DNA from 4 places in the Mycobacterium heraklionense genome. Region 4 is predicted to be linked to each of the others. Evidence: riboswitches for the same ligand, from Rfam matches in the RefSeq annotation. Region 4 holds a riboswitch; each other region holds the start of a gene.
What was found. Region 4 has a riboswitch for cobalamin ahead of metE (5-methyltetrahydropteroyltriglutamate--homocysteine S-methyltransferase). Riboswitches for the same ligand answer to the same signal wherever they lie in the genome.

Region 1: linked by a shared signal. The riboswitch ahead of K3U94_RS17895 (ABC transporter substrate-binding protein) and the one ahead of metE (5-methyltetrahydropteroyltriglutamate--homocysteine S-methyltransferase) in region 4 are both predicted to bind cobalamin.
Region 2: linked by a shared signal. The riboswitch ahead of K3U94_RS17915 (PPE domain-containing protein) and the one ahead of metE (5-methyltetrahydropteroyltriglutamate--homocysteine S-methyltransferase) in region 4 are both predicted to bind cobalamin.
Region 3: linked by a shared signal. The riboswitch ahead of K3U94_RS17930 (PPE family protein) and the one ahead of metE (5-methyltetrahydropteroyltriglutamate--homocysteine S-methyltransferase) in region 4 are both predicted to bind cobalamin.

Annotation. Positions count from the first base shown of each region.
Region 1 is NZ_CP080997.1:3,758,982-3,768,347, forward strand. It holds gene K3U94_RS17855 (glutamine synthetase III family protein) at 1-188, shown strand, start outside; gene K3U94_RS24385 (nitroreductase/quinone reductase family protein) at 190-330, opposite strand; gene K3U94_RS17865 (antibiotic biosynthesis monooxygenase family protein) at 485-775, opposite strand; gene K3U94_RS17870 (hypothetical protein) at 898-1,344, shown strand; gene K3U94_RS17875 (cobalt-precorrin-6A reductase) at 1,330-2,064, opposite strand; gene K3U94_RS17880 (cobyric acid synthase) at 2,061-3,509, opposite strand; gene cobF (precorrin-6A synthase (deacetylating)) at 3,509-4,243, opposite strand; gene cobN (cobaltochelatase subunit CobN) at 4,240-7,815, opposite strand; cobalamin riboswitch at 7,847-7,960, opposite strand; cobalamin riboswitch at 7,949-8,137, shown strand; gene K3U94_RS17895 (ABC transporter substrate-binding protein) at 8,175-9,365, shown strand; gene K3U94_RS17900 (FecCD family ABC transporter permease) at 9,362-9,366, shown strand, end outside.
Region 2 is NZ_CP080997.1:3,770,609-3,775,428, forward strand. It holds gene K3U94_RS17905 (ATP-binding cassette domain-containing protein) at 1-526, shown strand, start outside; gene K3U94_RS17910 (DUF7676 family protein) at 541-1,119, shown strand; gene K3U94_RS17915 (PPE domain-containing protein) at 1,373-3,076, opposite strand; cobalamin riboswitch at 3,197-3,380, opposite strand; gene K3U94_RS17920 (aminotransferase class I/II-fold pyridoxal phosphate-dependent enzyme) at 3,403-4,710, opposite strand; gene K3U94_RS17925 (pyridoxamine 5'-phosphate oxidase family protein) at 4,751-4,820, shown strand, end outside.
Region 3 is NZ_CP080997.1:3,776,021-3,781,613, forward strand. It holds gene K3U94_RS17930 (PPE family protein) at 2-1,603, opposite strand; cobalamin riboswitch at 1,634-1,775, opposite strand; gene K3U94_RS17935 (glycosyltransferase) at 1,867-3,543, shown strand; gene K3U94_RS17940 (NADP-dependent isocitrate dehydrogenase) at 3,568-5,593, opposite strand, start outside.
Region 4 is NZ_CP080997.1:1,292,595-1,301,960, reverse strand. It holds gene K3U94_RS06225 (CaiB/BaiF CoA transferase family protein) at 1-1,056, opposite strand, end outside; gene K3U94_RS06220 (enoyl-CoA hydratase) at 1,108-1,917, shown strand; gene K3U94_RS06215 (CPBP family intramembrane glutamic endopeptidase) at 1,996-2,715, opposite strand; gene K3U94_RS06210 (gamma carbonic anhydrase family protein) at 2,796-3,314, opposite strand; gene K3U94_RS06205 (crotonase/enoyl-CoA hydratase family protein) at 3,320-4,108, opposite strand; gene K3U94_RS06200 (thiolase family protein) at 4,123-5,268, opposite strand; gene K3U94_RS06195 (SDR family oxidoreductase) at 5,375-6,034, shown strand; cobalamin riboswitch at 6,079-6,284, shown strand; gene metE (5-methyltetrahydropteroyltriglutamate--homocysteine S-methyltransferase) at 6,419-8,698, shown strand; gene K3U94_RS06185 (mycobacterial-type methylenetetrahydrofolate reductase) at 8,774-9,366, shown strand, end outside.

The DNA of each region.
Region 1 (9,366 bases), 2.5 Mb from region 4:
TGGACACCTTGAAGAAGGCCCTGTCCGATCATTCGGCGGAATCCGCGTTCGACGAGGCCAAGCATGCCCAGCAGGCGCTGTTGCCCGCCATGGATGCTGTCCGGGCCGCCGCCGACACGTTGGAGAGTGTGGTGGCCGACGACCTGTGGCCGCTGCCGACCTATCAGGAGATGCTCTACATCCTCTGAGTTAGCTGTTCACGGGACTCAGCTCGACGACCGGGATGACCCGATCGGTGCGCTCCCGATAGGTGGCAAAACCCGGGTAACGCTGTGCCTGAATCCCATAGAGCCGGTCATGTTCGGCGCCGGTGATCTCGGTGGCCGTCACCGGGAAGGTGTCGGTGCCGAGTTCGACAGTGGCCGAGGGGTTTGCCCGTAGGTTGCGAACCGTCCTCCGAGTTTTCCGCCGCTGCTGCGGAACTCCGCGATGTTACGGGCGTTGAACTCCAGAGTCCGCTCTGCGTCCACGGGCGACCATCTCCTCAGTCGATGCCCACGAAGTGCTCGATCACCGGCGGTGACTCGTAGAAACCGTGCAACAGCGCACGCCATTGTTCGAATTCCGGGGACTTCCGAAAACCCTCGGTGTGGGCTTCGATGTTCTCCCACTGCACCAGCAGCAGGTACAGATTCGGCGACTCGACCGACCGGGACATCGAAATGCCCAGGAACCCGGGCTGGGCGGAGATCAGCGGTCGCGCCTTGGCGAACGCTGCTTCGAAATCGGCTTCGCTGCCCGGCCGGATGGGCAGCACTCCATGTTCCACAATCACGCTTGCCAGTCTGCCCGACGGCGGGTGGCCAGGATTACCGACCAAAGACTCTTGTCTGTTACGACGCGACACAGATACGTTACCTGCAACCGACGGACACAGGTATCCCTGGAGGTGGCGCTATGGGTGCTCTCGCGGCAGCAGTCGTTTTTGCCTGGCTGGGCATGGTGTTGGCGATCTCGTTCCTGGAAGCGCCGCTGAAGTTCCGGGCGCCGGGGATCACCATTCCCCTGGGGCTGGGCATCGGTCGCCTGGTGTTCCGGGCCCTCAATGCGGTGGAGATCGCGCTGGCGACGGTGGTGGTGCTCGCGGTGGCCGCCGATCGCCCGGGGCCGCTGGCGCTGGCGGGGGTCTGCGTTGCGGTGGCAGTGCTGACCGTTCAGGTGCTGGTGGTCCGGCCCCGACTGCGCCGCCGCTCGGATGCGGTGCTGGCCGCGCAGACCGCCCCACCCGGCGGCATCATCGAGCGCTCCCGCGCCCACTACGCCTACGCGGGGATGGAAGTGGTCAAGGTCGCCGCACTGCTGACCGCGGGCGCCGCACTGCAGGTCGCCTCAATCGCCGGATAGCACCCAGGCCAGCGCTCGTTCGACGTCGTACACTGCCGGCACGCCCGCCGGCCGGGCCGGGCGGCGCACGATCACCACCGGCAGGCCGAGTTCCTCGGCGGCCAGCATCTTCGGCCAGGTGTATTCACCCCCGGAGTCCTTCGTGACCACCACATCGGCGCGGTGATCGCGCAGCAACTCGAGTTCACCGGGCAGCGCGTAGGGACCCCGGTCCCTGATCACCGACCAGTTGGGCGGCAGGCTGATCGACGGCGGCTCGACCACCCGCGCCAGCACCTCCGCGTCGGCCAGCGCCGGCAGGTACGACGCCAACTGCTGACGCCCGATGGTCAGCACCGGCCGCCGCCCCAGCCGGGCGGTGATCTGCGCGGCGTGGGCGTGCGAGTCGGCCCACTGCCACGACTGTCCGGCGCGCTGCGACCAGCCGGGCCGCTCGAGCCGCAGCAGCGGCCGCCCGGCCGCCGCGCATGCCGCGGCCGCGTTGGCCGACATCGTCGTCGCGAACGGGTGGGTGGCGTCCACGACGAGGTCGTAGGCGGCCAATGCCGCTCGCAGACCGTCGATTCCGCCGAATCCGCCGATCCGCACCGCCCCGGTCGGCAGCCGTGGGTCGGCGACCCGGCCGGCGAGCGAGGTCGTGACGTCGACACCCGCGGCGACCAGCCGATCGGCGAGTGCTCGGGCTTCGGCGGTGCCGCCGAGCAGCAACAGGCGCGTCACGGTGCCCCCGGCGGTAGGAACGGCAGTCCCGCCGGCGGCCCGCCGCCCGCCAGCTCCAGCACGGCGTCGACGTCCAGGTGTTCTTCGATCAGATCCCCGAGCAGGTCGAGGCGACGCTCCCGGGCGGCGGGAAAGGACACACCCGACGGCTCCAGGCCCAGGGTGTCACGCAGGAATGCCGCGCGCAGCGCGTCGGACTCCAGGGCACCGTGCCGCATGGTGCCGAACACCTGAGCAGCCCGGGCGCCGCCGGGAAACTCACCGGCACCGTCACCGCGGGTGATGCGGCCGTGGTGGATCTCGTAGCCGCCGTCGGACAGGCGCAGCACCTTGTCTGCGGCAAAGCTTGTTTCGACGTCCAACAGACCCAGCCCGGCCACCTCGGGCGCTCCTTCGATTCCCTGGGGATCGCGGATCATCCGGCCCAGCATCTGGAAGCCCCCGCAGATCCCCAGTACCGGCTTGCCCGCGGCGGCGTGCGCGGCGATCGCGGAGTCGATTCCGCGCGACCGCAACCAGGCCAGATCGCTGATCGTTGCCCGGGTTCCGGGCAGCACCACCAGATCGGCGTCGGACACCCCGCGCGGGTCGGCAGCGAACACCACGTCCAGCTCGGGTTCCAGCCCGAGTGCGTCCAGGTCGGTGAAATTGCTGATCCGTGGCAGCCGGATCACCGCAACCCGTCGCGCCGCGGTGCGCGCCGAGCGCCGGCCGTCCAGGTCGAGCGCGTCCTCGGAGTCCAGCCACAGCTCCGGGTGCCACGGCAGCGTGCCGAACACTCGTCGGCCGGTGAGGCGCTCCAGATCGGCCAGGCCGGGCTCCAACAGCCGCTGCTGGCCACGGAACTTGTTCACGATGAACCCGGCCACCAGCGCCTGGTCCTCGCTCGACAGCAGGGCGACGGTGCCGAAGAACGCCGCGAACACCCCGCCGCGGTCCACGTCGCCGACGACCACCACCGGCAGGCCGGCGTGCCGAGCCAGGCCCATGTTCACGTAATCGCCTGCCCGCAAATTGATCTCGGTCGGACTACCTGCCCCCTCTGCGACGATAACGTCATAGCGTCCGGCGAGATCGTCGTAGGCGCTGTGCGCCGCCGCGGCCAACTCCGCTCGGCCGTGCATCCAGTTCGACGACGACAGGGTTCCCCACGGCCGGCCCATCAACACCACATGACTCTGCTGGTCGCTGCCGGGCTTGAGCAGAACCGGATTCATGGCGGGCTCCGGCTCGACTCGGGCAGCGCAGGCCTGAATCCATTGCGCCCGGCCGATTTCGGTCGCCACGCCGTCGGCATCGACACACACCATGGAGTTGTTCGACATGTTCTGCGCCTTGTACGGCGCCACCCGCACACCGCGGCGGGCCAGCGCCCGGCACACACCGGTGGCCACCACGGTCTTTCCGGCGTCGCTGGTGGTTCCGGCGATCAGGATGCCCGCCATCAGGTTCGCCGCACCAGGAACACGTCCATCACCCAACCCGCCTCGGCCCTGGCCGCGCCACGGGCGGCCGCGATCTCGTCGGCGACGTCCGCGACTCGGCCACTGATCAGTCGCTCCCCCGTCGCGCCGAGGTTGGCGCCCCACCAGATCGTCCAGTCGGCCACCGCGGAAAGATCGAGCTCGCTGTTGAGCATCGCGACGATGTTGTCCTGGCCTTCATCGACCGCCTCGAGCAGTCGCCGGCCGGTGGTGATGTGCACCGGCCGACCCACTTCGTGCAGCACGATCCGGTGCCGGGCCGCCAGCAGCTGCGGGGCGCTGATCCCGGGCAGCACATCGTAATCCAGTTCAAGCCCAAGGGCTTTCACCTGCTCGACAATGCGGATCGTCGAGTCGTACAGCGCCGGGTCACCCCACACCAGAAATGCTGCGGTTCCTCCCCGCTCACGCAGCACCTCGGCGTAGCGCGCCGCGCGCTCCGCATGCCAGTCGGCGACGGCGTTCTCATACCCGGCCGTCGTCAGCCCCGGGGAACGGTCCCGGCGCGGGTCGGAGACGGTGACGATCGGAACCGTGCCGGCGTACGCGTCCACGACTGCCCGCCGAAGTGCCAAGAGGGCGTCGTCGGAGGACTTCTCGGGGGCCACCACGTAGTCGGCCGATCGCAGCGCGTCGGCGACCTCGGCGGTGACGTGCGCAGGCCCCATGCCGACACCGAGAATCCAAACCTTCACCGGTCCTCCAGGTCCCCCTCGACGTCCAGGTAAGCCTGCCGCAATGCCGCCAGGGTCTCCGGGTCGGGTTGCTCCCACAGGCCCCGGTCGGCAGCCTCCTGCAGTCGCTCCACAATGCCGTGCAGCGCCCACGGGTTGGACTTGTCGAGGAATTCCCGAGTCTGCGGGTCCAGGACGTACTCGGCCGCGAGCTTCTCGTACATCCAGTCGTGCACCACTCCCGCGGTGGCGTCGAACCCGAACAGATAGTCGACGGTGGCGGCCAGTTCGAACGCACCCTTGTAGCCGTGTCGGCGCATCGCGGAGATCCAGCGCGGGTTGACCACCCGGGCCCGAAACACCCGCGCGGTCTCTTCGGCCAGCGTGCGGGTGCGGACGGCGTCCGGCGACGTCGAGTCCCCCACGTAGGCTTTCGGGTCGGCGCCGGTGAGCGCCCGCACGGTCGCGATCATGCCGCCGTGATAGACGAAGTAGTCATCGGAGTCGGCGATGTCGTGCTCGCGGGTGTCGATGTTCTTGGCCGCCACCTTGATCCGGCGGTAGTTGGTGCGCATGTCCTCGGATGCGGCGCAGCCGTCCAGTCCGCGGCCGTAGGCGAACCCGCCCCAGGTGGTGTACACCTCGGCCAGGTCCTTGTCGTCACGCCAGGTTCCGGATTCGATCACCTGCAGGATCCCGGCCCCGTACGAACCGGGTGCGGAACCGAAGACCCGGGTGGTGGCCCGACGCAGGTCGCCGTGCTCGGCGAGGTCGGCGCGGGCGTGCGCCGCCACGAAGTTCGCCTCGTCGGGTTCGTCGAGCGCCGCCACCAGCCGCACCGCGTCGTCGAGCATCGTCACCACGTGCGGGAAGGCATCCCGGAAGAACCCCGAGATCCGCACCGTCACATCGATTCTGGGCCGACCGAGCTCGGCCAGCGAAACCACTTCGAGCCCAGAGACCCGCCGGGACGCCTCATCCCACTCCGGCCGCACGCCGAGCAGGGCCAGCACCTCGGCGACGTCGTCCCCCGAGGTGCGCATCGCCGAGGTTCCCCACACCGACAGCCCGACCGACTCCGGGTAGCCGCCGGTCTCGTCGAGGTAGCGCCGCACCAGCGAGTCGGCCATCGCCTGACCGGTCTGCCACGCCAGCCGAGACGGCACCGCGCGGGGGTCGACGGTGTAGAAGTTGCGCCCGGTGGGCAGCACGTTGACCAGGCCGCGCAACGGGGACCCGGAAGGTCCCGGCCGTACGAACCCGCCGGCCAGCGCGTGCAGCACCGAGTCCAGCTCGGCCGCCGTGCCGGCCAGCCGCGGAACCACTTCGGTGGCCGCGAATCTCAGCACCCGACACACCTCGGGGTCGGGATGCAGCGTGTCGGCGACACCGGTCTCCCAGCCGGCCGCCTCCATGGCTTCGACCAGTTCGCGCGCGCGGTCCTCGATCTCGTCGACTGCGGCGGCGGCAGCGCCTTCCTTGAGGCCCAGCGCGGCCCGCAGTCCGGGCACGGCGTGGTCCACCCCGCCCCACACCTGCGGGGCGCGCAGGATCGCCAGCACCAGATTCACCCGCTCCGGGCCGGTCGGTGCACCGCCGAGCACGTGCAGACCGTCGCGGATCTGGGCGTCCTTGATCTCACAGAGCCAGCCGTCGACATGCAGCAGGAAGTCGTCGAACTCCTCATCCTCGGGCCGCTCGTCGAGGCCCAGATCACGGTGCATCTCCGCGGCCCGCATCAGGTTCCAGATCTCGCCGCGGATCGCCGGCAGCTTGGCCGGGTCCATCGTGGCGATGTTGCCGTACTCGTCGAGCAGCTGCTCCAACCGAGCGATGTCGCCGTAGGACTCCGCACGCGCCATCGGCGGGATCAGGTGGTCGACGATGGTGGCGTGCGCCCGTCGCTTGGCCTGGGCGCCCTCGCCGGGGTCGTTGACCAGGAAAGGGTAGACCAGTGGCAGGTCGGCGATCATCGCGTCGGTGGCGCACGCCGAAGACAACGCCGCGGTCTTACCGGGCAGCCATTCCATCGATCCGTGCTTGCCCAGGTGGATCACCGCGTGCGCACCGAAACCATGTGCCAGCCAACGGTATGCGGCCAGATAGTGGTGACTGGGCGGCAACTCGGGATCGTGGTAGATCGCCACCGGGTTCTCCCCGAACCCGCGGGGCGGCTGGATCATCAGCACGATGTTGCCGGATTGCAGTGCGGCCAGCACGATCTCGCCGGAATCGTTGACGAACAGCTTGCCCGGCGCCGGGCCCCACGCCGTCGCCATCGCGTCGCGCAGCTCGTCGGGCAACTCGGCGGTCCACTGCGCGTACTGCTGCGCGGTGACCCGGACCTGCGCGTCGGACAGTTGCGCAGCGGACAGCCAGTCCTCGTCCTGCCCGCCGGCCTCGATCAGGGTGTGGATCAGCCGATCCCCGGCAGCCGTCTCGTCATCGATGTCCAGCACCCCGAAGCCGTCCCCGACGTCGTAGCCCTCGTCGGCCAGCCGGCGCAGCAGCCGCACCGCCGACACCGGGGTGTCCAGCCCGACGGCGTTGCCGACCCGGGAGTGCTTGGTGGGGTAGGCCGACAGCACCAGCGCCAGCTTCTTCTGCGCATTCGGAATGCGGCGCAGCACAGCGTGATTCACCACCACACCCGCGACCCGGGCGCAGCGTTCGGCGTCGGCGGCATAGTGCGGCAGCCCGTCGTCGTCGATCTCCTTGAAGGAGAACGGCACCGTGATGATCCGGCCGTCGAACTCCGGGATGGCGATCTGGGTGGCCGAGTCCAGCGGGGTCACGCCGTCGTCGTTGGCCGCCCAGTCCGCGCGCGAGGACGCCAGGCACAGTCCCTGGAACACCGGGATGTCCAGCGCCGCGATCCGTTCGATGTCCCAGGCGCCGTCGTCGTCGCCGGCACTGACACCGGCGGTGGCGTTCATCGCCCCACCGGCCGCCAGCATGCAGACCACCACCGCGTCGAGCTGCCCCAACGCGGCGAAGAGCTCGTCGGGGGCGTTGCGCAGCGACGCGGCGAAGATCGGCACCCCCACTGCCCGGCCGCAGGCATCGATGGCGTCGGCCAGGGCGTGCGCGAACCCGGCGTTGCCGCTGACCTCATGCGCCCGGTAGTAGAGCACCCCGATCCGCACCGCGTCGGGAGCCGCGGGCGGCTCGCTCCGCTTCCCGTAGCCCCACTCCGGGATCACCGCCGGCTCGTCGAAGCCTTCCCCGGTGAGCAGCACCGTGTCGCACAGGAACGCGTGCAGCTGCGCGAGGTTGGCCGGCCCGCCCTCGGCGAGATAGGCATGCGCCTGCGCGGCCAGCCCGATCGGGACCGTGGAGCACTCCATCAGCTCGGCGTTGGGTGAGCGCTCCCCGCCCAGCACCACCAGCGGCAAGCCGGTCGCGCGCAGCAGCTTCAGCTCATCGGCGATCTCGGCCGACGAGCCCAAGATTCGCAGCACCACCACATCGACCCCGTCGAGCAGCGGTTGGATGTCGTGGCGTGCGGGGTTACCGAGCCGGTACGCCGCGCCGCTGGCCCGCGCGGACAGCAGGTCGGTGTCGGATGTGGATAGGAGCGCGATGCGCCGCATAGCCGGTTCCTCCTGGGGGTTCGCGCCCCGCATAGTCGGATGTCCCGCGGCCAGTATCTGGCTAACACAGTGGCGGAACCGCCCCGGATTCACACCGGGTTCCTGATGCCACGAGACGGCGGCCAGCCTAGCCCAGCACGGCATGCAAGAATGTCGCCGGTAAGGCGATGACGATTGAGGAAGCCGGTGCGAATCCGGCGCGGTCCCGCCACTGTCATCGGGGAGCGACCCTCATCAGCCACGGCCCGCCACTTGTGGGGTTGGAAGGCGAGGCGAGCAGTGATCCGAGAGCCAGGAGACTCACGTCATCGCGTCCTGCGTACCGGGGCGGTGTACCCCGAGGAAGCTGACTCACGCCCATGTGTCGTGCGCTGCGGGTAGTCCTTGCGCTGCTGATCACGCTGGCCACCCCGTTGGCCGGATGCTCCGGCGAACCCGCCTCTCGCACACCGGAGGCACGTGCCGGCTGCATCACCGACTTCGATCCGGCCGCCGACTACTTTCCGGACAAGTCGACGCTGACCGAGGCCACCAACTTCTCCATCACCTACCGCGGCAGCTACCAGATCCTGACCGTCAATCGGCCCTACCTGGGCGGTAAGCCGGTGTCCTATGTGCTGGTGCGCTGCGGCGCGCCCGCGCCGGCACTGACCGGCGAGCTTGCCCACTCCCAGCGGATCACCGTCCCGGTACACAGCCTCTACTCGGGCTCGACGACGCACCTGGCGATGATCACCGAACTCGGCCAAGCCGGCGTGGTCACCGGGGTCGCGAGCCCGGCCGCCGTCGCCGACCCGCAGATCCGCGCGCGCATCGAGAGCGGTGAGATCGTCGGCTACGCACCCGGCGGGCAGATCAATGTCGAGCGCGTGATCGGCGCGGGCCCCGACCTGCTGGTCACCGAGGGGATCGATGACCCCGGCTATGCCAAGCTGCGCGAAGCCGGTATTCCCGTGCTGGCCGACGCCGAATGGCTGGAATCCACTCCGCTGGGCCGGGCCGAGTGGGTCAAGGTGTTCGCCGCGCTGACCGGAACCGAGCGTGAGGCCGGGCGGGCGTATGAGTCCATTCGCGACCGCTACCGCGCGCTGGCCGCCCAAGCCACCGCAGCGAAGCCCGTCGAGGTCTTGGCCGGCACCATGTATTCCGGCAGCTGGTCGATGCCCACCGGTGACAGCTACTCGGGACGTCTGGTCGCCGACGCCGGCGGCACCTACCCCTGGCTGTCGGACACCGGCGCCGAGAACCGGCAACTGAACTTCGAGTCGGTGTACGCCCGTGCCGGCACGGCGCCGGTGTGGCTGGTCACCGACGACTGGCACACCCTGGGCGACGCGGTGGCCCGCGACAGCCGCTACGGCGAGCTGACCTCGCTGCGGACCGGTCACGTGTGGTCGGCCACCAAGGCGATCACACCCGGAGGCGGCAATCTCTACTGGGAACGCGGCACGGCGCGACCTGATCTGCTGCTCGGCGACCTCGTCGCGATCCTGCATCCCGAGCTCGTCGCCAACCACGCGTTCGAGTTCTACCGGCGGGTGCCGCGGTGAA
Region 2 (4,820 bases), 2.5 Mb from region 4:
CCTCGGATTCGCGGCGCGACTGTGGTCGATCGGGCTGGGCGGGGTCGCTGAGCACGCGCTGCTGATCGACCTGGACCCCGATCAGCTCTGGTACACCGATTCGGAAGGGGCGGTCCGCCTGCACCTGCCGAACCCGGTGGCCTGGCAGGGATCGTCGGCGAACGAGAGTCTGGAGCCGGCGCTGGCCGACATGATCCTGACCGGACATTTGGAGCCGTTAGCCGCCGCGGCGCAGCGGCTCGGTCCGATCTCGGAACGGCTGCTGCTCGGCAATGCCGCCTCCGCGGTACTGGGTGCCGCCCGCGCCTTGCGCTGGCATAGCGGTGGCGATCTTGCCGACGAACCGGGATGGGCTCTCGCCCGCAAGCTATGCGACGACGAACGCCTCACCGGCACAATATGTTTCAACGGTTCCGATACGGACTACCGGCGTACCAGCTGCTGCCTTTTCTATCGCACGCCCGGCGGCGGCCTGTGCGGCGACTGCGCACTGACCCACAAACCCCCGGTTCGCTTGGACCGATAGAGGAAGGGATTCCCATGACCGAGAACACCGGCACCGTCGTTGCCGATCCCCCGATCGTCGACACCGAAGACCGCGGCCGCGAACAACTCTGGCCGTTGCCCACCGACCAGCAGAGCCTGCTGGATCTGCTGCACCTGTGCTTCGACGAGTACTGGGACGAGATCTGGTTCGGCATCATCATGCAGGGCGCGGCCTGGGAGGTGGCCGCGCCCAACGCGCCGCGCAAGATCGCCATGCTCGACGGTTACGCCACTATCGATTTCGGCCGCTGGCACTTTCACCTCTGCATCGGCAAGCACCGAGCCAGCGGAAACGAGCTGGGCCGGATTCGCCGCTGCACCCGGGCCGAGCTGTACCGCCGGATCGGCAAGGACGGCAACCCGCAGTCGTGGGGAGTGCGCCTGTTCAACGGCCGCGACGAGCAGATGATGACGGTGATGCTGCCGAACCCGTTCCTCACCAACGACCAGCAGATGCGCGATGAGCCCGAGTGGGGCCAGCTGGAGTTGTGGGACAAGCTGCGCGACAAGTACCTCGGCCTGGGGCCGGACCCGCTGGACCGCGGCGGGAGTCAGATCCGCTGCGGCGGTTAGCGAGACTCGACGAAGGAGAGCCGAAGCTGGACCGCCCCAACAGACCCGGCGGCTAGCCCCGGGCAGTCCCTGGCGTAGCGGCACCGGGGAATAGCAGAGTTGCCCACCTCTGCGCGACAAACTGCGGGTGTGGATGCGCCCGCGGCGGTTTGTCGCGCAGAGGCGGGCAACTATCCCTACGAGGCCCGCCGTGAACACGGCCTACCCCGATACCGTCCAGTCTTGACTGAACGGTATTGGGGCTGGTCCCCCGCTATTCCTCGGAGCCCTGCCAGGTATTCGGCATCATCGGGCTGACCGCGCCGCCCCCGAAACCATCGTCGGCCAGCGCGGTCAGCCCGCTCGGCTGTGCGCGGGCAACCCGGTGGGTGCCACCGGCGAAGCCCTGCGCCGCGGCGCCTCGACTCGAGGCGACCGCCCCGGCGAGTTCCGGCACCTCCGGCACCGGGCCGGGCTCCAGATCCATGTACTCGTAGCCGCGCCCGAGCATGCCGGCCTTCGCCTTACGCCGGCGCCGCTGCGTCGCGACCTGCTCCGCCGCGGCGGCCTCGGGAACCTCCGCACTGTCCGGTTTCGGTGCCGCCTTCTTGCGAGTGCTGGTGCCCGAGCCCCGTCGAGCGCCCATGTCCAGACCGCCCACCATGTACATGTAGGCCGGCATGGTGACCGACGGTGGCCCGGCGGGAGTCGGCGGCGGCGCGCCGGGGGGCGGTGCGGCGGCCGCGGCCGGGGCGGGCGCCGGTGCGGGTGGCGGCGCCGGAGCAGGAGCCGGCGCGGGAGCCGGTGCCGGCGGCTGCGCCATCGCCAGCCCGGGTGGCGGCGGGGCGGGCGGGGGCGGCACCGCGGCGACTGCCGCATGATGCGCCAGCGCCCCGATACCCAGACCCCCGATCACTCCGGCCGGAGTGAGCACGGTCGTGGCGGCCAGCGCCGGCAACAGCGCCGGCAGCAGTGCCGTCTGGGTGATCAGGTAGTTGAGCGCCTGGATGGTGTTGCCGATCGTGGACCCGACGATCTCGACCATCGCCATCGGGATGACCAGGCCCAGGCCCTGCGGGTTGAACAGCGCGGTGTACATGATCGCGATCAGGTCGTCGACGATCACGATGCTGGTGAACGCGAAATAGGAGCCCGGGTCCAGCGGCACCGAGAAGATGTAGGCCAGGTTTGCGGGGTTGAGGTAGCCCAGCGGGTTGCCGGTCCACGCCAGCCACGACCCCGGGACACCCCACGGCGGCAGCAACGACGATCCGTTCTGCAGGCTGGCGAAGAAATCGGCGAGCGGGTCTGCGAACCCGGTGAAACCGATCTTGTTGAAGAACTCCTGCAACTCGGCATACAGCGGGTACTGACTGCTGTCGGGATAGGGCGGACTGGGCACCAGACTTTCCAGCCATTTGGCGAAGTCGAGGAACCACTGCGGTGGCTCCGGCGCGGTATCCGCCGCACTGCCGGGCGTCTTGAGCACCGTGGGCGCCGGTTCGGTCTGAGCTGCCGCGGCGGTCGCCACCGCGGCGCCGGCCACCGCCTGATAAGCGGTCATCACGGCGGCGGCCTGCGCCCACATCCGCGCGTAGTCGGCCTCGTTCAGCGCGATCGGAATCGTGTTGACACCGAAGAAGTTTGTGCCCACCAGCACCGCGTGCGTGACATGGTTGGCGACCAGCTCGGCCATGGTCGGCATCGCCGCCAACGCGCTGGTGTAGGCCACCGCCGCGGTCTGCTGCTGTGCGGCCGTCACCGTCGCATCGCCACCGGCACGCACCAACCACGCCAGGTAGGGCACGTTGGCCGCCATGAACGCGTCGGCTGACGGGCCCTGCCACGCTCCGGCCTGGACCGCGCCCAGCACCGCCGTCAGCTCGTCGGCGATCTCGGCGTATTCAGTGCTCAGCGCGCTCCACGCAGCGGCCGACGACAATAAGGGGCCGGCACCAGGCCCGGCCGACAGTGACATCGAATGTACTTCTGGCGGAGAGGCCATCCAGATCGGCGCCGTCATCGCGGACCGCCGGATGCCACCCGAAAAGGGCGAAACATAGGGGTTCGTCAGCTCTCTCGGGGTACACCGCCCCGGGTCGCAGGATGCGACGATGTGAGTGTCCTGACTCTCGGATCAACGCTCGCCTCGCCTTCCAACTCCGCTAAGAGCCGTGGCTGTTGAGGGTCGCTCCCCGATCACAGTGGCGGGACCGTGCCGGATTCACACCGGCTTCCTGCACCATCGTTGCCGTACCGGTGCATTATCGCACGCCACCGCATCTCTCTGGCGGCAAAGCGCGGCTACACGCTGCCCCGGCCGGGGCCACGCACCGCTGCCGCGATCGCATCTGCCAGCGGGCCGACGTCGGCGGGGGCCAGCTCGGCGATGGTGACCCGCAGGCCCGGGGTGCCGCGGATCCGGAACCTCGCCCCCGGGGCCGCGGCCCAGCCCGCGGCGAACAACGCCGTCATCGCCACCGCCTCGTCGGATACCGGGATCCACACGTTGAGCCCGGAACGGCCGTGCGCGACCACGCCCCGGTCGGCCAGCGCCGTGCACAGCCCGACGCGGGCCGCGCGGTAGGCGGCTTCGGCGTCGGCCACCCGCCGCGCCGCCGCGGCATCGTCCCACAGTTCGACCGCCACGTTCTGCAGCAGGTGACTGACCCAGCCCGGCCCCAGCCGCTGCCGACCCTGCACACGCTCGACGGTGCGCTGATCCCCAGCCAGCACCGCCAACCGCAGGTCCGGGCCATACGCCTTGGCCGCCGATCGCACGAACGCCCAGCGCCGGGTCACGCCCGCCAGCGGGTGCAGCGGCACCCCGGCGATCGCCGCACCGTGGTCGTCTTCGATCAGCAGCACCTCCGATTCGTCCAGCAGCCCCCGCAGAACGTTGGCACGCTCCGCGGAAACCGCTGCACCGGTGGGGTTTTGAGCGCGGCTGGTCACCACCACCGCACGCACCCCGCGCCGCAGCGCGCGGGCCAGGTCGGCCGGCAGCGGACCGTCGTCGTCGACCCCGACCGGCTCCGGGGTGAGCCCCAATGCGCCGAGCAGGTCGAGCAGGTTGGGCCACCCCGGATCTTCGACCGCCACCCGGTCACCGGGGCGCAGCTGCGCACTGAGCACCCGCTCGATTCCGTCCAGGGCTCCCGAGGTGACCGCCAGGTGGTCGGCCGGCACGCCGTCGGCGGCCAGCTCGCTCGCGGCATGCTCGGCCAGTGCCGGTGCGATCGGGGGATCCCCGTAAAGCACAACGGGTCCCGGCACGGCGGCGATAACGGGCAGCAGTGCCGGGTTGGGGTTTCCGGTGGACAGGTCCCGCACGTTCGGGGGTACGGCCAGCCCGCGCAGTGAACGCGGCGTGGTCGCCGGGCGGTCGCGCACCCGGGTGCCGCGCCGGCCCGAGCTCTCGACGGCGCCGCGGTCGCGCAACAGCCGGTAGGCGGCGGCCACGGTGTTCGGATTCACCCCGAGCTGCTGCGCCAGACCGCGAATAGGCGGCAACGCTGCGCCCGGCGCCAGCGCACCGTCCGCGATGCCTTCCTCGACGCTGGCCGCGATAGCCTCAGCACCCTCACCGGAAATCCGATATTGTACTGCCACGTACTTTATATTGCACTAGTACATAGTTGGAGGCAAGTCCGTGTCCTATGCACCGACACCGCAGACCACCCCGACCCGGTACCGGGAACGGGCCCGCTACGATCGCGAGG
Region 3 (5,593 bases), 2.5 Mb from region 4:
CCTAGCTCGTCTGCCTGCCGTACTCCGGCATCCAGGTGCCCGGCGTCATCGGGGTGGTGGCGCCGCCGCCGAAAGCGTCCGCGGCAAGGGCGGTGAGTCCGCTCGGCACCACGTCGTCCGCGGCGTCCTCCAGGTCCATGTATTCATAGCCGCGGCCGAGCATGTCCACCTTCGCCTTGCGACGCCGGCGAGCCTTGGCCTTCGCCTCGGCGGCCACCGGCGCCGGCACCTCGCTGGTGTCGGGCTCGGGCGCCTGGCGGCGGCGCCGTGCGCCGGTGCCCGCGGGCCGGCGAGCCTGCTGGCTCACGCCGGCGACCAGATACATCGCGGCCAGACTGTCGCCCGGGGACAGCGGTGGCGCGGGCGGCGGCGGGGGCGCAGGCGGCGCACCGGGCGGCGTCGGCGTCGCCAGCGCGGGGGCCGGAGCGGGAGCGGGGGCCGGCGCGGGAGCCGGCGGCGTGGGAGCCACCGTCAGTCCGGCGAACGGCGGGGGCAGGACCGGGGCCAACGGCACCGGTACGGCCTGCAGCGCAGCCAGACCGGACAGCCCCGCCAGTCCCGCCAACGGTGCCGCGGCCAGTGGCGCCAGCGCCGCGGTCAGCATCGGCAGCACTACCGGAATCAACACCAGAGCCTGCTCCAGCAACGTCTTGAGCAGCGCGATCACGTCGGTGATGATCGTGCCGATCGCCTCCACGGCGGTGAACATCAGCGTGAAGGCAATGGTGCTGGGATTGCCGGATGCGAACGCCGCGGCGATATCGGCGCCGATGAACGCGAACGTCTGCGACAGGTAGGCGGCGAACGAGCCGAAGTCCATCGGGTAGCCGATCGCGAACGCAATGTTGTAGGGACTCAGGAAGCCCAGCGGGTTGCCCAGGATGGGCAGCCAGGGGTCGAACCCGCCGAACATCGACGAGAAGAAGGGGTTGTTCGCCAGCTCGTTGATCATCGGCTGCAGCACGTTGTTGTAGAAGTCGGTATAGCCGCTGTTCTGCAGCCATTCCATGATCTCGTTCTGCCGATCCGGCGGGAGCTGCGGTTGGCTGGCGTCCGCGGACTGCGCTTTGACAATCTGCGGCGCCGCGGACGTCTGCGGGCTCGAAGCCACCGCGGTGCCGGCAACGGCTTGATAGGTGGCCATCACGGTGGCCGCCTGCGACCACATCCGGCCGTAGTCCGCCTCATTGAGCGTGATCGGGATGGTGTTCACGCCGAAGAAGTTGGTGGCCACCAGCACCGCGTGGGTGGCGTGGTTGGCCGCGAGCTCCGCCGGCGTCGGCATCGCTGCCAGCGCGCTGTTGTAGGCGCTGGCGGCGGTCTGCTGCGCGGCGGCGGTGAGGGCACTGGCGATGCGGGCCTGGATCAGCCACGCCAGGTACGGCAGGTTGGCCGCCACATACGCTTCGGCGCTCGGGCCCTGCCAGGCCCCGGCCTGCACTGCTCCCAGCAGCGCCGTCAACTCGTCGGCGACCGCACCGTATTCGGTGCTCAACGAGCTCCATGCCGTCGCCGACGCCAACAGTGGACCGGCCCCAGGTCCGGCCGACAGCAATGTCGAGTGGACTTCGGGCGGAGACGCGATCCAGATCGGCGCGGTCACGTTCGTCAGCTCTCTCGGGTTACCCGCCCCGAATCGGAGGTTGCGACGACGTGAGTGTCTGGCTCTCGGGTGAGTTCACTCCCCCGATAACAGTGGCGGGACCGCTCCGGATTCGCACCGGCTTCCTACATCGTCATCGCCTTACCGGCGAATTGTCGCACGCCCGGCGCCTTGACCACCGCCGACTGTGAAATCCACGGCGAATCTCCCGGCGCTTTCGTCGGTGGACTCACACTCACCGGGCACCAGGTAATCTGCCGACCGTGTCCGATCCGGCGAACACCCCCACGATCTGCCTCAACATGATCGTGCGAGACGAGTCCCACATCATTCGGGAGGTGCTGGACGCCACCGCGCCCTACATCAGTTCGTGGGTGATCGTCGACACCGGCTCGCAGGACGGCACCCAACAGATCATCCGCGACCACATGGCCACCCTGGGCATTCCCGGCGAGCTGTACGAGCGGCCCTGGCACAACTTCGGGCACAACCGCACCGAGGCACTGACCCTGGCCCAGGGCCGCGCCGACTACATCTTGGTGATCGACGCCGACGACACGCTCGTGGGCACACCGGATTTCACCGGCCTGGACGCCGACATCTACGAGTTCCGTATCCGGCAGGAAGCCGTCAGAGGCTGGCGCCCTCAGATGTTCCGCGATGGGCTGCCGGTGCGCTACGTCGGTGTGGTCCACGAGTACGTCGAATGCGATGAAGACCACGTCACTTCCCGCCTCAACGACGACTTCGCCATCGAATCACGGCGCCTGGGCGCCCGTAACCTGGATCCACAGAAGTATGCCCGCGACCGGGATCTCCTACTAGCCGAGGTCGAATGCAATCCCGAGGACGCGAGGTCGGTCTTTTATCTGGCGCAGAGCTGCTTCGATCTCGAGGATTACGCCGCCGCGATCACGTGGTACGAACGGCGGACTCAAATGGGGGGCTACGACGAAGAGGTCTACTTCTCGCTGTACCGCAAAGCCGGCGCCATGGAAGTACTCGGTGAACCGTGGCCGGAGGTGCAGGCCGCTTACCTACGGGCCTGGGAGTTTCGGCCGACCCGTGCCGAACCGCTGTATTGCATCGCGTTCGCCTACCGCTCCGCGGGGCGTTACGAGCTCGGTCACCTCTTCGCCAGACAAGCCGAGGAAATCCCGATGCCCGACGACAACCTCTGGGTCGATGCGGGGGTCTACACCTTCCGCGCGACCGACGAGCGTGCGGTGTGCGCCTCCTGGCTCGGCAACCACGACGAAGCGTTCACGCTGTGCCGAGGCCTGCTGGCCCTCGCCGACGTCCCCGATGACGAACGGCAACGCATCGCTTCCAACCGCGACTTTTCGGTTCCGGCCATGCTCGACGCGGCATCGAGCTACCCGGAAGCCTTGGCGCACAACCTGGTTGCCGGGCCGCCTGACACTGAGGTGACGGTCAGCCTGCGCACCGGGCCCGACCGAGCCAGCACCGAGCAGACCCTGAACTCGCTCCTGCACTGCTGCCTCGACGTGGCGCGCGCCGGACGCTTCCTGGTGATCGACACCGGCCTGTCAGCCGAAGATCGGGGGCTGCTGGCGCAGCGGTATCCGTTTGTGGAGTTCGCCGATCCCGGCACCGAAATCAGCGATGCCGTCGTTGGTCGCTACTGGTTGCGGCTGGACTCGGGCTGGCGGTTCTTTGCCCCGGAGAACCTCATCACCCGGCTGACCGGCGTACTGCAAGCCGAACCGGAGGTGTTCCAGGTGGGCATCAACTTCGCCGACGCGGTGAAGCTGATCGGCACCTGCGCGGCCGAGGACACCGTGCGCCGCGCCCCCGGCACCGGCCGCTACCTGCTGACCGAGACGGCCGCCACCGGCCCGGCGATGTTCGACACCACGCGACTGAATCAGGTCGGCGGCACCGCCACTCTCGACGAAGTACTCGCCATCCTGGAGTGACCCACTCCCAGGTCGGCTGCCGAGTCAGTCCTTGGCGTCGATCGCCGCATTCAGCGCCGGGCTGGGCCGCATCACCGCCGAGGTCAGGTCGTGGTCGGGCGCGTAGTAGCCGCCGATGTCCACCGGCTTGCCCTGGACCTCGGCCAGTTCGCCCAGGATGACGTCCTCGTTCTTGTCCAGTGCGTCCGACAACGCGGCAAAGTGCTTGGCCAGCCCGGCGTCCTCGGTCTGCGCGGCGAGCTCCTCCGCCCAGTACTTGGCGAGGTAGAACTGGCTGCCACGGTTGTCGAGCTCCCCGGTCTTGCGCGACGGGCTCTTGTTGTTGTCCAGCAGCTTGCCGATCGCCGCGTCCAGCGTCTGGCCGAGGATCTTGGCCCGCGGGTTGCCGGTCTTGGCGCCCAGATCGTCGAAGCTGGCGCCGAGCGCCAGGAATTCGCCGAGTGAATCCCAGCGCAGGTGGTTCTCCTCCACCAGCTGCTTGACGTGTTTGGGGGCCGAGCCGCCCGCGCCCGTCTCGTACATGCCGCCCCCGGCCATCAGCGGCACGATCGACAGCATCTTGGCGCTGGTGCCCAGCTCCAGGATCGGGAACAGGTCGGTCAGGTAATCGCGCAGGATGTTGCCGGTGACGGCGATGGTGTCCTGGCCGCGGATCAGCCGCTCGCACGTGTAGCGCATGGCCCACACCTGCGGCATGATCTGGATCTCCAGGCCCTCGGTGTCGTGGTCTTTGAGATAGGTCTTGACCTTCTTGCGCAGTTCGGCCTCGTGCGGACGCTCGGTGTCCAGCCAGAACACCGCCGTCATGCCCGATGCCCGGGCCCGCTGGACGGCCAGCTTCACCCAGTCCCGGATGGCGGCGTCGGTGACGGTGCACAGCCGCCAGATGTCGCCGGTCTCCACGTTCTGGCTCAGCAGCACCTCGCCGGTGGCCAGGTCCACGATCTCGGCGACACCGGCCTCGGGGACCTCGAAGGTCTTGTCGTGGCTGCCGTACTCCTCGGCTTTCTGTGCCATCAGACCGACGTTGGGCACCGTGCCCATAGTGGCCGGGTCGAACTGGCCGTGGGTCTTGCAGAAGTTGATCATCTCCTGGTAGATCCGCGCGAACGTCGACTCGGGGTTGACCGCCTTGGTGTCCTTCTGCCGCCCGTCGGCGCCGTACATCTTGCCGCCGGCCCGGATCATCGCCGGCATGGAGGCGTCCACGATCACGTCCGAGGGCGAATGGAAGTTCGTGATGCCGTTGGCCGAGTCCACCATCGCCAGCTCGGGACGGTGCTCGTGGCAGGCGTGCAGATCCTCGATGATCTCCTCACGCTTGGAGGCCGGCAGCGCCTCGATCTTGCTGTAGAGGTCGACCAGGCCGTTGTTGACGTTGACGCCGAGGTCGTCGAAGAGCGCCTGGTGCTTGGCGAAGGCGTCCTTGTAGAACACCTTGATGGCGTGGCCGAACACGATGGGGTGGCTGACCTTCATCATGGTGGCCTTGACGTGCAGGGAGAACATCACGCCGGTCTTGCGGGCGTCCTCCATCTGCTCCTCGTAGAACTCACGCAGCGCCTTGACACTCATGAACATCGAGTCGATGACGGTGCCGTCGAGCAGCGACACCTTCTCCTTGAGCACAATGGTCTTGCCGCTCTTGGCTTTCAGCTGCATCTTGACGTCGCAGTCGTGGTCCAGCGTCATCGACTTCTCACCGTGGTAGAAGTCGCCGTGCTTCATGGTCGCCACGTGAGTGCGCGACGCCTGCGACCACTCGCCCATGCTGTGCGGGTGCTTGCGTGCGTACTCCTTGACCGCCTTGGGCGCTCGACGGTCCGAGTTGCCTTCCCGCAGAACGGGGTTCACCGCGCTTCCCAGGCACTTGGCGTAGCGGTTGCGCACGTCGCGCTCCCGGTCGGTCTTCGGGTCCTCGGGGAAGTCCGGCAGCGCGAAGCCCTTGCCCTGCAACTCCTTGATGGCGGCGACCAGCTGCGGCACCGACGCGCTGATGTTGGGCAATTTGATGATGGTGGTGTCCGGCAGCAGGGTGAGCCGCCCCAGT
Region 4 (9,366 bases):
GTCGGCTCCCAGAACGGCCGGCGGCGTCGGGACGTCGGGAACGCTGCGGGAGAACCGCGGCGCCGGCATCGGCTGCAGATAACCGTCGACGTCATAGAAGGTGTCGCGTTCGGTGATGTGCGAGTCGGCCTGCACCTCGTTGAAGGCCAACACCGGCGCCACGCAGGCATCGGAGGTGGCGAACACCTGAGCCCAGTGGTCACGGTCGTGGGCGGCGAACGCCGCGGTCAGCTTCTCCCGCAGCACGGGCCAGCCGCTGACGTCGTTCTGCGCCGGCAACTCGGCGGGGTCCAGCTCCAGCTTGGCCAGCAGTTCCGCGTAGAACTGCGGCTCGATCGAGCCGACCGACACATACTTCCCATCGGCGCACTCGTAGGTGTCGTAGTAGGGCGCACCGGTGTCGAGCATGTTGACGCCACGCTCGTCACTCCACAGCCCCTGCGAGCGGAAGCTCCACATCATCGCCGAGAGCACACTGGCCCCGTCGACCATCGCCGCGTCGATCACCTGACCCTTGCCGGAACGCTGCAGCTCCCACAGCGCGGCCAGGATGCCGACCAGCAGGAACATCGACCCGCCGCCGAAGTCGCCGGTCAGGTTCAGCGGCGGCACGGGACGTTCGCCCTTGCGGCCGACGGAGTGCAACAGCCCGTTCAGCGAGATGTAGTTGATGTCGTGGCCAGCCTGCTGAGCACGCGGGCCGGTCTGCCCCCAGCCGGTCATGCGGCCATAGATCAGCCGCTCATTGACCTTGGCGCAGTCCTCGGGGCCGAGGCCGAGCCGCTCGGTGACGCCGGGCCGGAAGCCCTCGATCAGCACGTCGGCCTTGGCCACCAGCTGCAGCACCAGGTCGCGGCCTTCCGGCGACTTCAGGTCGGCGGTCACCGAGCGCCGGTTGCGCAGCATGGTGTCCTTGCTGGCCCCGCCACCGAATTTCTGCGGCCGCTCCACGCGGACCACGTCAGCGCCCAGGTCGCCGAGGATCATCGCCGCGTGCGGTCCCGGTCCGATCCCGGCCAGCTCGATGACCCGCAGCCCCGCCAGTGGTCCCGCCATATCTGCCTCCTCGTCGTGTGCCTGTGTGATCTGCATCCTAAGGTGACACCCATGACTGCAATCGACTCCGGCATCGACACCCTCGCCCCGACGGCGGGTGTGTCCGTCACCCTGGCCGACGGGGTCCTCTCGGTGACCATCGACCGCCCGGACAGCCTCAACTCGGTGACCACGCCGGTGCTGGCCGGTATCGCCGACGCGATGGAAGCCGCCGCCCGCGACCCGCGGGTGCGCGCGGTGCGGCTCGGCGGCGCCGGGCGCGGGTTCAGCTCCGGAGCCGGGATCGGCGCCGAGGACGCAGCCGACGAGCTGCCGACCGAGATCATCGTCGAGGCCAACCGCGCGATCCGGGCGATCGTCGCGCTGCCGCGGCCGGTGGTGGCCGTGGTGCAGGGTCCGGCCGCCGGCGTCGGGGTATCCCTGGCCCTGGCCTGCGACCTGGTCGTGGCCTCGGACAAGGCATTTTTCTTGTTGGCGTTCACCAAGATTGGGCTGATGCCCGACGGTGGCGCCTCAGCGCTGGTCGCCGCGGCCGTCGGCCGCACCCGCGCCATGCGGCTGGCGCTGCTGGCCGAACGACTGTCGGCTGCCGAAGCACTGGAGTGGGGGCTGATCAGCGCGGTGTACCCGGCGCAGGAGTTCGACGCCGAGGTGGACAAGCTGCTGGCCACCTTGCTGGCCGGCCCGGCCAAGGCGTTGGCCAAGACCAAGCAGGCCATCAACGCCGCGACCTTGACCGAGCTGAACGCGGCCCTGGACCGTGAGTACGTCGGGCAGTCAATCCTGTTGAACTCCCACGACTTCCGCGAGGGAGCCCGCGCTTTTCAGGAGCGTCGTTCGGCCAATTTCACCGACTTCTGATTTGGCGAGCGTGCGCAGAATGCCACGCGCGACGGCGTGTCGCGGGGCAAACACGCACACTCGCGCGGAATTTGGGGGCTACATCCCGAAAATCGGGGGCAGCGCCAGCACCATCATCAGCCCCCACACCAGGTGGGTCAGCACGGGCGCCAGTATCCCACCGGTGGCTCGACGCTCGATGGCGCAGACGGTGCCGAGCACCAGCGCAGCCAATCCCACCATGAGGTTGCCTGCGGCCATCATCGCCGCAACGTAGAGCAGGGTCGAAAACACCAGCGGGGAGCGGCGACCGAACGCGCTGAACAGCGCGCCGCGGAAGAACAGCTCCTCGGCGATCGCGTTGACCAGGGCGATCAGCACCACCAGCCGCCACGAGACCTCGGTGGTGTAGGCCAGGATCGCGACCACCTGATCGGCCAGCGGCGGAATGTCTTGCACCGCAAGCCCGCCCAGCAGGAACACCCCGCCGAGTACCAGGCCGACGCCGGTGCCGGTGAACACCGGCCGCTCGTTGCGCCCGCGGAACCGCAACACCCCCAGGTGCAGCGGTCCGGCCACCACGGCCCCCACGGTCCAGACCGCGGCCAAGACCAGCGACAGCCAGTAGAACGCCGGGTCGCCTGGAAGCTTGCTGTGCATGGCGACCAGCACCGCGGCACCGATCAGCACCACCACTCCGACGACGACGCGACGCCGCTGCACCACTGCCCGCGGTTCGTGATAGGGCAGGGCGACCCTGGTCATGATGTCGGTGATCTCGCGCAGCAGGCCGGGGCGGGATGGACTGATCTGGGTCATAGGAGGACGTCCCCTCAGCGGCGGGTTGAGCAACGTCCCTAAAACGTAGCGGCGAAACGGCGGCCGGTGGCCCGAATGCGTTAGTTCGCTCGATGGACTTCGATCAGTCGCCGGTACGCCGCGGCGTTGTACCGATTGTTGCGGACCTCGGCCTCGCTCAGGTCTCGTCGTACCCGGCCCGGCACCCCCGACACCAGTGACCGCGGCGGCACCACCATCCCCTGCGGGATGACGGCACCGGCCGCGACCAGCGACCCCTCCCCCACCACGGCGCCATTGAGGACGATCGCTCCCATCCCGATCAGGCAGTCGTCCTCAATTGTGCAGCCGTGCAGCACCGCGTTGTGCCCGACGCTGACGTGCGCCCCGACTCGACAGGGGAACTCCTTGTCGACGTGGACGGTCACGCCGTCCTGGATGTTGGTGTCGATGCCGATCTCGATCGGCTCGACCTCGGCACGTAGCGTCGCCGAGTACCAGACGCTGGCCCGGGCGGCCAGGCTGACCTGGCCGATCAGGCTGGCGTTGGGCGCCACCCAGGCCTCCGGGTGCAGCTGCGGGGCGCGCCCGCGGATGGAGATGAGAAGCGGCTCGGGCACGCCGCTCAACGCGCCTTCCACACTGGTGCGCGCTTCTCGGCGAACGCCCGGGGTCCCTCCTTGGCGTCCTCGGACCGCAGCAGGGCGGAGAACTCTCGGCCGGTTCGGGCCCAACCGTCCACTTCGCCGGGGATGGCCCCGTCATCGACGCCGTAGGCGATCCGCTTGCTGGCCCGCACGGACAGCGGCGCGTTGCCGGTGATCCGTTCGGCCAGCTCCAGGGCTGCCTCCAGCGCCCCGCCGTCCTCGACCACGCGGTTTACCAGTCCCCAGCGGGCCGCGTCGGCCGCCGAGATGGGCTCCCCGGTGTAGAGCAGCTCCAGGGCAACTTTGCGGGGCAGCTGATCGATGATGCGGAACACCCCGCCGGCGCCGGCGATCAGGCCGCGCTTGACCTCGGGCAGCCCGAACTGGGCACGCTGCTCGGCGATCACCAGATCGCTGGCCAGCGCGATCTCGGTGCCGCCTCCCAGCGCGGTGCCGTTGACCGCCGCGATGACGGGTTTGTCGATGAAGTGCTGCACGAAGCCGGCGAAACCCCACTCCGGGTGTTCGGGGTGGTAGATGTTCTCCCGGTTGGCGATCGCCTTGAGGTCGGCTCCGGCACTGAACGATTTGTCGCCGGCTCCGGTGAGAACGACCGCGCGCACCTCGTCGTCGTCTTGAGCCGCCGCCAAGGCGTCGCCGATGCCGGCGCTGACGGCGCCGTTGATCGCATTGCGGGCTTCGGGCCGGTTGATCGTGATCAGCAGGACGTTTCCGCGCCGTTCTACCAGAACGGCCGCGTCACTCACAGCAGCTCCAGCACTCACAGCAGCTCCAGGATGGTCGCGTTGGCCTGGCCGCCGCCTTCACACATGGTCTGCAGTCCGTAGCGAATCCCGTTGGCGCGCATGTGGTAGAGCATGGTGGTCATGATCCGGGCGCCGGAGCCGCCGAGCGGGTGGCCCAGCGCGATCGCACCGCCGTTGGGGTTGAGCTTCTTCGGGTCGGCACCGATGTCGGCCAGCCAGGCCATGGGCACCGGGGCGAACGCCTCGTTGACCTCGAACACCCCGATGTCGTCGACACTCAGACCGGAGCGCTGCAGCGCCTTCTGGGTTGCCGGGATCGGCGCGCTCAGCATCATCACCGGGTCAGCACCGGCCAGCGTCGCGGTGTGCACCCGCGCCAGCGGGGTCAGACCCAGTTCGCGTGCCTTGGCCGCCGACATGAACAGCAGCGCCGCCGAGCCGTCGGAGATCTGGCTGGAGTTACCCGCGTGGATCACGCCGTCCTCTTTGAAGGCGGGCTTGAGCTGTGCCATCTTCTCCAGCGTGGTGCCGCGGCGGATGCCCTCGTCCTCGCTGACGACATTGCCCTCGGAGTCGGTGATCGAGACGATCTCGTCCTTGAAGGCACCGGAGTCCTGTGCGGCACCGGCCTTTTCGTGCGAGGCGAGCGCGAACTCGTCGAGCGCGGTGCGGCTCAGGCCCCACTTGGTGGCCATCATCTCCGCGCCGATGCCCTGGTTGGGGGTCTGGCTGTAGCGCGCCTTGAAGGACTCCCCGTACGGGCGCCCGCCGTTGGCCAGCGAGGAGCCCATCGGGGTACGCGACATCGACTCGACGCCGCCGGCGACCACGACGTCGTAGTGTCCGGCGATCACGCCGGCGGCGGCGAAGTGCACCGACTGCTGGCTGGACCCGCACTGGCGGTCCACGGTCACCGCGGGCACCGTCTCCGGCCAGCCCGCGCTCAGCACGGCGGTACGACCGATGTCGAGGGCCTGCTCCCCGGCCTGCATGACGCAACCCCAGATCACGTCGTCGACCAGCGCCGGGTCCACGCCGGCCCGGTTGACCAGCCCGTTGAGCACCTGGGCGGACAGCTCGGCCGGGTGTACCCCGGACAGTCCGCCGTTGCGCTTGCCGACAGGCGCGCGCACCGCTTCGACGATGACGGCTTCAGCCATGGGTGCTCCTTAAGTTCGTTTGGGGTCTTGTTGCCTCGATTGTCGACCGGCGCGCTCGGCCGGCGTCAGCGGGGGTCACTCCGGGCTTCCGCGTACCGTCGATTCCATGGCACGCACCGTGATCATCGGCGGCCACGGCAAGGTCGCCCTGCTGCTCGCCCGCCTCCTCGCCGGGAGCGGCGACCAGGTCACTTCGGTGTTCCGCAACCCCGACCACGCCGAAGAGGTCGCGATCACCGGCGCGGTCCCGGTGGTGGCCGACATCGAGCAGCTCGACACCGACGGCCTGGCCCGGCTCGTGGCCGACCATGACGCGGTGGTGTTCTCCGCCGGCGCCGGCGGTGGCAACCCGGCACGCACCTACGCCGTGGACCGCGACGCGGCGATCCGCAGCATCGACGCCGCCGCGAAAGCCGGTGTCCGGCGGTTCGTGATGGTGTCCTATTTCGGCGCCGGCCCCGACCATGGTGTTCCCGAAGAGGATCCGTTCTTCCCGTACGCGCAGGCCAAGGCCGCCGCCGACGCCCACCTGCGGGCCACGGATCTGGACTGGACGGTGCTGGGGCCGAGCCGACTCACCGACGATCCTGCGACCGGCCGGATCGCCGTCGGCCCGGACGCCAACAAAGGACAGGTGTCACGCGGCAACGTCGCGTTAGCGATCGCGGCCTGCCTGTCCAACGACTCGACGGTCGGGCGCACCATCGAGTTCAACGACGGCCGGACGCCCATCCCGGAGGCACTTGCGGCCGGTCGGCCAGGGTAATCTCGATCACGCAACTGGTTTGCCGTCGTCGCCGCAAGGCGGTTTCGGCATCGAGCGCAACGCGGTTTTCCGCGGAGCGCGAGAGGGAACCCGGTGAGAATCCGGGACTGTCCCGCAGCGGTATGCAGGAACGACCGCCGTCACAAAGCACTGGTCACGGGTTCGCCCACCGGCTGGGAAGCGACGGCCACTAGGAGCACCTCGGTGCGCGCCTGCGAGTCCGAATACCTGCCCGTTGTGCCGGGCGCGCCGCGCCCGGCGGATCAACGCCTCGCGGAATGGGCGTCTGGTTTTGAGGGTTATAGTGCTTTATATAGGCACGGGACCGGATCAGCTGGGCGGCTGCTGGCGTTGACCCACCCTCGTCAATTGAAGGACCACATCGTGACCGTTCAACCTTTTACCGCAACCGTTCTCGGCTCGCCGCGAATCGGGCCTCGACGTGAACTCAAGCGCGCCACCGAAAGCTACTGGGCCGGCCGGATCGGCCAGGACGAACTGAAGAAGGTGGCCGCCGGCCTGCGCCGCGACACCTGGGCTCAGCTGACCGCCGCCGGGCTGGACTCGGTGCCGGTGAACACGTTCTCCTACTACGACCAGATGCTCGACACCGCGGTGCTGCTGGGTGCTCTCCCGGCCCGGGTGGCCGGCGTCGCCGACGAGCTGGACCGTTACTTCGCCGCGGCCCGGGGCAACAAGGAGATCGCCCCGCTGGAGATGACGAAGTGGTTCGACACCAACTACCACTACATCGTTCCCGAGATCGCCCCGGACACGACGTTCACGCTGAACCCCGCCAAGGTGCTCTCCGAGCTCTCCGAGGCCCAGGGACAGGGCTTCGGCGGAAACGTGGCCCGTCCGGTGATCATCGGACCGGTCACGTTCCTGCTGCTCAGCAAGGCCGTCGACGGTGCGCCTGCGCCGATCTCCCGCCTCGACGAGCTGACCGATGTCTACGCCGAGCTGCTGGGCAAGCTGGCCGACGCCGGCGCCGAGTGGGTACAGATCGACGAGCCGGTGCTGGTGACCGACATCTCTGCCGACGCCCCCGCGCTGTCCGAGCAGGTGTACAACCGCCTCGGCGGGCTGAGCAAGCGGCCGTCGATCTTCGTGGCCACCTACTTCGGCGACCCCGGCGCCGGGCTGCCGGCCCTGGCCCGCACCCCGGTCGAGGCGATCGGCGTCGACCTGGTCTACGGCCCCAACACCGCCATCGCCGCAGTGCCGGAGTTGGCCTCCAAGACGCTGGTCGCCGGTGTCGTCGACGGCCGCAACATCTGGCGCACCGACCTGCAGGCCGCGCTGGCCAAGCTGGCGGCGCTGCTGGGTCCAGCCGGTGCCGTAGCTGTGTCTACGTCGTGCTCGACGTTGCACGTGCCCTACTCGCTGGAGCCCGAGACCGGTCTGGACGACGCGCTGCGCAGCTGGCTGGCGTTCGGCGCCGAGAAGGTGACGGAGGTGGCCACCTTGGCCCGCGCGCTGCGTGAGGGCCGCGAAGCGGTGGTCGACGAGATCGCCGCGTCCAACGCCGCGGTCGCCTCCCGCAAGTCCGACCCGCGGCTGAACAACGCGGCGCTGCGCTCCCAGATCGCCAAGATCAAGGAGGCCGGGATCCAGCGCGGTTCGGCCGAGGCGCGCCGCGCCGCGCAGGACGAGCGGCTGCACCTGCCGCCGTTGCCGACCACCACGATCGGCTCGTTTCCGCAGACCGTGGAGATCCGCAAGGCCCGTGCCGCGCTGGTGGCCGGAGAGATCGACGACGCGGAGTACACCAACCGGATGAAGGCCGAGATCGCGGCCGTCATCAAGCTGCAGGAGGAGCTGGGCCTGGACGTGCTGGTGCACGGCGAGCCGGAGCGCAACGACATGGTGCAGTACTTCGCCGAGCAGCTGGACGGCTTCTTCGCCACCAGCAACGGCTGGGTGCAGTCCTACGGCAGCCGCTGCGTGCGCCCGCCGGTGCTGTTCGGCGACGTCACGCGGCCGCACCCGATGACGGTCGACTGGGCCACCTACGCCCAGTCGCTGACCGACAAGCCGGTCAAGGGCATGCTCACCGGTCCGGTCACCATCCTGGCCTGGTCGTTCGTCCGTGACGACCAGCCGCTGGCCGACACCGCCTACCAGGTGGCGCTGGCCATCCGCGAAGAGACGGTGGACCTGGAGAAGGCCGGCATCGCGGTGATCCAGGTCGACGAGCCCGCGCTGCGCGAGCTGCTGCCGGTGCGCGACGCCGACAAGGCGGCCTACCTGGACTGGGCGGTCGGCTCGTTCCGGATGTCCACCTCGGGGGTCTCCGATGCGACGCAGATCCACACCCACCTGTGCTACTCGGAGTTCGGTGAGGTGATCGGTGCGATCGCAGACCTGGACGCCGACGTCACCTCGATCGAGGCGGCACGCTCGCACATGGAGGTGCTCGACGACCTCAACGCGATCGGTTTCTCCAACGGGGTGGGCCCGGGTGTCTACGACATCCACTCGCCGCGGGTGCCGAGCACCGACGAGATGGCTACGTCGTTGCGCGAGGCGCTGGATGCTGTTCCGGCACAACGGCTCTGGGTCAACCCGGACTGCGGCCTGAAGACCCGCAAGACCGACGAGGTGAACGCGTCGTTGGCCAACCTGGTCGCCGCTGCGAAGGAAGCTCGCGCCAGCCTGTGACCGTCTGACATGTTGCGCCCCAGAGCTGTCTCTGGGGCGCAACATGTCCGTTCTAATGAGATACGGAGTCCCCTGGTGCCGTTGAACACCATCGCACTGGAATTGGTGCCGCCCAACACCGATCGCGGAGTCGAGCACGCCCGCGAAGAGGCCCACAAGGTCCTGCAGTTATCCGAGCAAGCGGGTATCGCGGGCCGGATCGGTCATGTCATGATCCCCGGGTTGATCCCCGAGGATGACGACCGGCCGGTCGAGATCCAACCCAAACTCGATGTCTCCGACTTCTGGTCGGTCATTCACCCCGAACTGCCCGGCGTACACGGGCTGTGCACGCAGGTCACCGCCTTCCTCGACGAGACGGCACTGCGGACGCGACTGTCGGGTCTGCGCCAGGCCGGGTTCGACGGAATCATCTTCGTCGGCGTCCCGCGCACGCTGAACGACGGTGAGGGCAGCGGCGTCGCACCCACCGATGCCCTGTCGAAATTCGACGATCTGGTCGACAACCGGGGTGTCATCCTCATCCCGACACGAGACTCAGAGCAGGAACGCTTCGCCTTCAAATGCGACCGGGGCGCCACCTTCGGGATGACACAGCTGCTCTACTCCGATGCGATTGTGGGATTCCTCCGCGACTTCAAGCACGCCAGTGACCACCGGCCGGAGGT